Oleidesulfovibrio alaskensis DSM 16109: one gene and its partner. The protein of the gene in region 1 interacts with the protein of each later gene in a pairwise test. Links are inferred from orthologs where the notes say so. Each region holds a gene or a part of one and is shown on either strand. Other genes may lie near its edges.

What was found. Proteins that work in one complex are often made in the same cells at the same time.
Region 2: the proteins of dnaX (region 1) and dnaE interact in binary tests that used the Escherichia coli proteins (3 or more experiments, as listed by UniProt). The link is inferred for Oleidesulfovibrio alaskensis DSM 16109 from one-to-one orthologs.

The regions. Positions count from the first base shown.
Region 1 is NZ_AXWQ01000018.1:28,076-31,705, reverse strand. What follows is about bases 247-3,230. They hold dnaX (DNA polymerase III subunit gamma/tau), read right to left. Parts: upstream 2,614-3,230; coding sequence 880-2,613; downstream 247-879. Other genes in these bases: H586_RS0111235 (branched-chain amino acid transaminase), read right to left, coding at 2,683-3,230; H586_RS0111245 (YbaB/EbfC family nucleoid-associated protein), read right to left, coding at 528-839; recR (recombination mediator RecR), read right to left, coding at 247-523. Also shown: more of recR, read right to left, coding at 1-246; more of H586_RS0111235, read right to left, coding at 3,231-3,606. UniProt on the Escherichia coli protein: Part of the beta sliding clamp loading complex, which hydrolyzes ATP to load the beta clamp onto primed DNA to form the DNA replication pre-initiation complex.
Region 2 is NZ_AXWQ01000004.1:193,383-197,730, reverse strand. What follows is about bases 1-4,025. They hold dnaE (DNA polymerase III subunit alpha), read right to left. Parts: upstream 3,699-4,025; coding sequence 201-3,698; downstream 1-200. Other genes in these bases: H586_RS17745 (hypothetical protein), read left to right, coding at 3,958-4,025; queD (6-carboxytetrahydropterin synthase QueD), read right to left, coding at 1-208. Also shown: more of H586_RS17745, read left to right, coding at 4,026-4,311; H586_RS17740 (HD domain-containing protein), read left to right, coding at 4,314-4,348. UniProt on the Escherichia coli protein: DNA polymerase III is a complex, multichain enzyme responsible for most of the replicative synthesis in bacteria. This DNA polymerase also exhibits 3' to 5' exonuclease activity. The alpha chain is the DNA polymerase catalytic subunit.

The DNA.
Region 1 (3,630 bases):
GACGGGTCACGCGAACCTGCGGAAAATCGCGGTTCACCATGCTGCGGATGTACGAAGCCGTATTTTCCGCCTCCAGCGTGGTTCCCAGCCCCAGAATGATTTCCCGCACTTCGCCTTCGGCCAGTCTGCGGCGCAGTCTTTCCAGCTCCAGCGATTCAGGATTCACATTATCCAGCGGAGCCAGCAGCCCGCCCAGAATCATATACTGCCCTTTGTAAAATCCGCCGTCTTCCATCGCCAGCAGGCTGTCCCACTCCGAAACCAGACACAGCGTATCGCGCCCGCGCGTGGCGTCGGTACATATGGCGCATGGGTCCACATCCGTCAGCGAACCGCAACGTCTGCACAGGTGCAGGTTGTCGCGCAGCTGCGCTATGGCGGCACCCAGACCGCGGGTTTCACTTTCGGGCCATTTCAGCAGGGTCATGGCCATGCGCAGGGCGGATTTTGGTCCCAGACCGGGCAAACGGGCCAGCCTGTCCACCAGCGCTTTGAGCGGTTCAGGCAATCGTTGCGCTGTCACGGCGTTACATCAGCCCCGGAATTTTCAGGCCGCCGGTCAGAGCACCCATTTCTTTTTCAACCATTTCCTTGGAAAGGCGCATCCCTTCATTGATGGCTGCCAGCACAAGATCCTGCAGCATGTCCACATCCTGCGGGTCCACCACAGCGGGGTCTATTTTAATGGCGCGCAGTTCCTGCTTGCCGGACACGGTTACTGAAACCATGCCCCCGCCTGCACTGGCATCCACGGTGCGCTCGCCAAGCTGTTCCTGAAGCTCGGTCATCTTCTTTTGCATAATCTGCGCCTGACGCAGCATATCCTGCATGCCTCTCATATGATCCTCCGGGAATGTCTGTATACGGCCAGCGCCGTTATCAGTCGTTGTTATTTTTTTCCATATACCGCACCGCCAGCACACGCGCTCCCAACTCTTCTTTCAGAAGCTGTACGGCAGGGTGGTCATCCAGTTCCTTGCGCAGGTCCGAGATGGCCTTGCGCTGTTCGGTGGGTTCACCCACCGCCACTGTAACACCCGCACCCCAGTAGCTGCGGGCCAGAGTCTCCAGAGCGGCTGCCATTTCCGGCTGTGTCAGACGGTCGCGCTGCATCTGGTACGCGGGGGTGATATGCAGCACCCCGTCACGCAGTTCACCTTTTATCTGCCGCAGGAGTCGCAGGCTTTTGCCGTCCTGACCGTTCTGCTGCAGGCAGAACTGCGCGAAACCCTCCCACGTGGCGGGGCCGGACGGCTCGGGCTGCCCCGGCGGAGCATCCTCGGCGGGGGGGGGCGCTGTACTGTCTGCCTGCGCCTGCTGTTGCGGTTCCGCCGCATCCGCAACACGACCGGAAGTACCGGCAGGGTCCGGGACAGACGGGACAGACGGGGCAGAGCGGGGCGGAGCAGCATGTCCGCCCGCCGGCGGAGTACCGGACGAACCGCCGGAAGGAGCAGGTCCGTCACCGGCCACGGGCACCGGAGCAGGCGCCGTCTGCGAAGCCTGCTGCATACCCAGCAGGCGCGGCATGAATGCAAGATTGAGCAGCAGCAGTTCCAGCGCCATGGCCGGTTCAAGGCTGTTCAGCACGCGCCGCTGTCCTTCCAGAGTCATCTGCCAGCAGGCATGGATGTGCGACAGGGCAAACTGCGGTGCCCATTCAAGCCACTGACGGGCTTCTTCTTCGGGCAGGTCCAGCAGGGGCAATGCGCTTTCACCGGCCTGACGCAACATGAACAGGTTGCGCCACATGCCTGTCAGCTCGCGCAAAAAAAAGCCCAGATCAAGTCCCTGATCAAGAACATCGCGCAACACGGTGGAAACACCGACACAGTCCTGACGCCTGATGGCGTCGGCCACGCGGAAAAACAACTCCTGTCCGGCAAGCCCCAGAATACCCCGGGCATCCGCCACGGTCAGAGAATCGCTGCCCAGTGCCAGCACCTGTCCCAGCAAAGACATGGAGTCGCGTACGCTGCCGGCGGCACGGCGGGCAATAAGCTTGACCGCTTCAGACTCGTATCCTGTGCCTTCGCGCTCAAGAATGCGCACCAGATGCGCTGCCAGTCCGTTTTCGGTAAGCCGTTTGAAAATAAAATGCTGACAGCGGCTGACAATGGTTACGGGAAATTTATGCGGCTCGGTGGTGGCCATGACAAAGGTGACATTGGCCGGCGGCTCTTCCAGCGTTTTCAGCAGCGCGTTAAACGCCTCGCGGGTGAGCATGTGCGCCTCGTCGATGATGAAAACCTTGTACCGGCCTTCCATGGGGGCATAACCGATGGCTTCCTTGAGGCGTTTGGCGTCATCAATGCCGCGGTTGGAGGCGCCGTCAATCTCCACCACGTCCACAGCCATGCCCTGCGTTATCTTGCGGCACTGTTCACACTCGTTGCAGGGTTCCGCGGCCGGACCGCGGGTGCAATTAAGCGCCTTGGCAAAAATACGCGCGATGGTGGTTTTTCCCACCCCGCGCGTACCGCTGAACAAGTAGGCAGGCGCGACCCTGTTTTCGGCCGCGGCCCGTGACAGAATGGCTTTGACGGTTTCCTGTCCGGCAACGTCGGCAAAGGTCTGCGGCCTGTATTTTGCGGTTAGCGATGCGTGACTCATAAGTGGGGGGGCTAAAAGGGTGAAAAACCGGCCCTGCCGAGGCAGGGCCGGCCGGAAAGGCGTATGCCGCTACAGTGAATACTGATGCAGCCAGTGTGCGTACTTGGGATTTTCACCCTTTACAAGCTTGAAGTACTCGGTCTGCAGATGCTTGGTGACCGGTCCGGCCTTGCCGGCGCCGATAACGCGGCGGTCCACTTCACGTATGGGAGTGACCTCCGCCGCAGTGCCGCAGAAAAAGGCTTCATCGGCCACATACAGCTCATCGCGGGTGAACTGCTGTTCCACCACGGTGTAGCCCAGATCACCGGCCAGCGTCATCAGGCTGTTGCGGGTGATACCGTCCAGTATGGACGTAAGGGGCGTTGTTTTAATAACGCCGCCGCGCACGATGAAAATGTTTTCGCCGGTGGCTTCAGAAACAAATCCCGCGGTATCCAGCATCAGCCCTTCGTCGTAACCGTCTGCAAGAGCTTCTGTTTTGGCCAGAATGGAGTTTACATAGTTGCCCACGGCCTTTGCCTTGGTCATCATGGCGTTTACATGATGGCGCTGGAAGGAACTGGTTTTTACGCGGATGCCCGCTTCCAGCGCCTCTTCACCCAGATACGCGCCCCAGGGCCACGTGGCAATGATGGTCTGTATGGGGTTGCTGCCGGGGTTCACACCCATGGCACCCGCGCCCACAAAGCTCAAGGGGCGGATATAGCCTTCGTCCAGTTTGTTGCGCTGCAGCGTTTCCACCACGGCATCCACAAGCTGGTCGACGGTATAGGGAATTTCCATGCGCAGAATGCGGGCCGAAGCAAACAGGCGTTCGACATGTTCGCGCAGGCGGAACACGGCGGAAGTGCCGTCAACACACTTATAGGCGCGGATTCCCTCGAACACGCCCAGACCGTAATGCAGGGTGTGGGTCAAAACGTGCACATTGGCATCGTCCCATGCAACCTGCTTGCCGTCAAACCAGATCGTTTCCGATTTCTGGACCATTAGTAAACCCCTTTACGCGCCCTT
Region 2 (4,348 bases), on another replicon or contig:
GACCGTCAAGTACCTGTTTCAGTGCGTTTTTCAGTACTTTAAAATCCACCAGCAGCTCTGTGTCAGGCGTGAGGATTCCCCCTTCCACTGTGGCTTCAACGCCGAAGTTATGGCCGTGCAGTGCTTCGCACTTGCCGCAATAGTTGCGCAGCGAATGGGCCGCCGCAAAGTCGGAACGCACGGTAAGGCGCCATATTCCCTTAGGCATGAGTAGTTTTTCCTTTCATTTTCCACTGATTGAAGTCGTTATCAAACACGGGGCCGGGCTGGATGGAGTATTCCGGCCCCAGCTGCAGCAGGCACCAGCTGTCTTCTATGACCAGCTGCACGTTGACGGGAATGGTCCCTTTGTTTTTGCGCAGCAGTGCTTTCAGGCTGTCCAGATCAGACGAGTGCAGCTGATGAAGCCCCAGCTCTATGGTCACAGGCTCTTCACTTTCGTGGCAGGCTTTTGCCAGCGGAATGACCGCTTCGCCTATCACTTTTATCTCTTTAAGAATTTCTTCTTCATCATCTTGTTTTGCGGGCTGCTCGTCATCTTTTTTATCACTGATTTTCGCTTCAAGCAGCAGCGGCTGGTCAGATTGGAGCATCTCACGGCATTCTGCATAAGCTTCGGGAAAAAAGATGCATTCACCGGAGGCGGTAAGGTCTTCCACCTGACAAAAAGCCATCCGGTGACCTTTCTTGGTCAGAATTTCCTTGATGGAAGTGACCAGCACCGCTGATTTGAAACTCTGTTCAGGTCCCATCTCGCGGCAGTCTTCAAGCGGGGTAAGCCTGAGCCGGAAAATTTCTTTCCGGTAGGGCTGTAAGGGGTGGCTGCTGAGATAAAAGCCCAGAGCTTCCTTTTCCTTCCGCAGTTTTTCTTCGTCGTCCCATTCCTCCATGCTTTGTTCCGGGCAGTCAAAACCCAGTCCGGGGCAGGTCTGCGGTTCCTGCTCCATGACAGAAAACATGGAAATCTGGTTGGAGGCTTTTTCTTTGGCTTTTTTCTGTGCGCGGGCCACCACGGTATCAAGTCCGGCCACCATGCCCTGACGGGTGCACCCCAGGCAGTCGCAGGCACCGCTTTTAATCAGGTTTTCAAGCACCCGTTTGGTGACTTTGCGCAGATTCACACGCATGCACAGGTCCAGCATGGACTGAAAAGGACCGTCTTCTTCGCGGGCTTTCACTATCTCGCGGATAGCTTCGTCTCCCACGTTTTTGATGCCGCCCAGTCCGTATGTCACCTTGCCGTCCAGCACGCTGAATTCGCGGCGCGAAATCTGCACGTTAGGAGCCAGAACCTCAACCCCCATATCCTTGCAGCAGGCCACATATTTGAGCACCTTTTCCTGATTGTTCATTTCCGACGTCATCAGCGCGGCCATGAATTCCACAGGGTAGTGCACCTTCAGATAGGCGGTGTAATAGGATATGAGCGCATATGCCGCGGAGTGCGACTTGTTGAAGCCGTACTCCGCAAACTTTTCCATCAAGTCAAATATCTCGGTCGCTTTTGCCTCGGGAACGTTGTTTTCTTTAGCGCCTTTCGTAAACTTGATGCGCTCTTCGGCCATGGCCTCGGCATTCTTTTTGCCCATGGCGCGGCGCAGCAGGTCAGCGCCGCCCAGCGTGTAGTTTGCCACAATCTGGGCAATCTGCATGACCTGTTCCTGATAGACAATGACACCGTATGTGTCGCGCAGGCAGTCTTTCAGGCTTTCCAGCGGATAGGTGACCGCCACTTCTCCGTGTTTACGCTTGATGAATTCATCCACCATGCCGGACCCCAGCGGACCGGGACGGTACAGGGCCAGCATGGCGATGACGTCGTCAAAGCAGGAGGGGCGCAGCATGCGCAGGTACTGGCGCATGCCGGAACTTTCCACCTGAAAGACGCCGTCGGTTTCACCGCGGGAGTAAAGTTCGTATGTTTCCTTGTCTTCCAGAGACATGGTGTCGAGGTCGGGCGGAGTAAGGCCCTGCATGGCAATGAGGTCCAGCGCATCCTGTACCAGCGTCATGGTGCGCAGACCCAGAAAGTCGAATTTGACCAGACCGACTTTTTCGACAATTTTCATATCGAACTGGGTGACAATACCGCCTTTTTTATCTCGATACAGCGGCAGATACTCGAACATGGGCTTGTCTGAAATGACCACGCCGGCGGCATGGGTGGACGCATGACGCGAAAGTCCTTCAAGCCGCATGGAAATATCGAGCAGTTTGCGTATCTGCGGGTCGTTGGTGTAAAGCGTTTTAAGGTCCGGCTCCATGTCCAGAGCTTTTTTAATCGTCATTTTCAGGTCTTCGGGAATCAGCTTGGCTATTCTGTCCCCGTCCTGAAAAGACAGCCCCAGTGCCCGCGCAACGTCGCGCACTACCGCCTTTGCCTTCATTTTTCCAAAGGTGGTTATCTGGGCAACTGAATCTTCGCCGTACTTTCTGCCTACATACTGTATGACCTCGCCGCGCCTGCGTTCGCAGAAGTCCACGTCGATATCAGGCATGGACACACGCTCGTTGTTCAGAAAGCGTTCAAACAGCAGGTTGTAGGGAATGGGGTCAAGGTTTGTTATCTTGAGCGCCCATGCCACGATGGATCCGGCAGCGGAGCCACGGCCCGGACCCACAGGGATTTTGTTGTCTTTTGCCCAGTTGATGAAGTCCTGCACGATGAGGAAATAACCGGGAAAACCCATGCTGCAAATGACTTCAAGCTCTTTTTCCAGACGTTGCCAGTAGGCGGGTTCGTCTATCTGGTCGCGGTAGGGCAGAATCTCCAGACGTTTCTGCAGCCCCTCGTGCGAAAGCTTGCGGAATTCGTCTTCAAGCGTCATGCCTTCCGGCAGTTCGTAGTTGGGGAAATAATAGTTCCCGAGGTCCAGCGTGACATCAATCTGTCCGGCAATTTTGACGGTGTTTTCTATGGCTTCCGGAACATGGGCAAAGGCGGCTGCCATTTCGTCCGGCGACTTGTAATACAGTTCCGTAGTCTCAAAGCGCATGCGGCGCTCGTCGGTGACTTTGGCGCCGGTCTGGATGCACAGCAGGGTATCGTGCGCTTCAACGTCGGTTTTTTCCAGATAATGGCAGTCGTTGGTTGCCACCAGCGGCAGACCGGTTATACCGGCAAGCTCTATCAGCTTGTCATTCAGCTCGTCCTGTTCCTTCAGGCCGTTTGACTGAACCTCCAGATAAAACCTGTCGGGGTATATTTCGGCATATTCGCGGGCCAGTTCAATGGCGCGGTCCATGCCTTCGTTCAGCAGCGCCCGCGGAATTTCGCCTGCAAGGCAGGCGGAAAGAGCTATGATGCCTTCACTGTACTGCCTCAGCAGGTCTTTGCTGACACGGGGCTTGTAGTGAAAGCCTTCTGTAAAGCCGCGCGTGACCAGTTTTGCCAGATTATGATACCCTGTTCTGTTCTGTGCCAGAAGGACAAGGTGGTAGCGTTTTTTGGCCATATCGCCTGTTTTGTCGGTATGGTCGCCGTGGGCGACATATACCTCGCAGCCAATGATGGGCTTCAGGCCCATTTTCTGGGCCATCTGATAAAAATATACGGCTCCGTACATGTTGCCGTGGTCGGTAATGGCCACGGCAGGCATGTCGAATTCTTTGGCTTTTTCGCAAAGATCTTTCAGGCGGATGGCGCCGTCGAGCAGGCTGTATTCCGTATGACAATGAAGATGGACAAATTGTGGCATGCTGCTGATGGGTTGGGTGTTTCGGATGATTAAACAATGAAGATAACAGAAAAAAAACTTGCACTCAATTGCCTAAAATGTAAATGGAAACAGAGGGTTGTCGCAATTGTGGCCCGCCAAAGCCGTTCTGGCGGCGCGGCGGCCCTTTGTGGGCGGGTTGCATCGGGCGGCGCGGCGTCATACATCCATGCCCAAGGCGGAACGCCTACCGCGCAACCGGCCGTAAGCGGCTGCAACACTATGGCGCAAGGGGTGCAGTATGAATAACATTATGCGGCTGATGCAGGTTTTACCGGTTTCTCTGGCTGCTGTATGTCTTTCTGCGGCCGGCAGTTTTGCCGCGCAGGAGGCGGCGCAGCAGGCACCGGACGGCTGGAAGATGCAGCTGGCTGTTTTTTTGAATACCAAATGGGGACAATATGCCATGATCGCGGTCTTTTTTCTGCTGATCATCGGCTACCTGCGTTTTCTGTTTGGTCCCGGCGGAATCCTGCGGGAAAAAAAGTGGGACGAGTGGAACGAGCAGGCCCGTAAAGAACGGGAAAAAGCACAGAAAGACGGTTCCGGTACACGCAGACGCCCGGACGGCCTTTTTTATCGCGGAAGGGACTGAACATGGCCGGGTGTCCTGTCTTTGCACATGCGGGTGC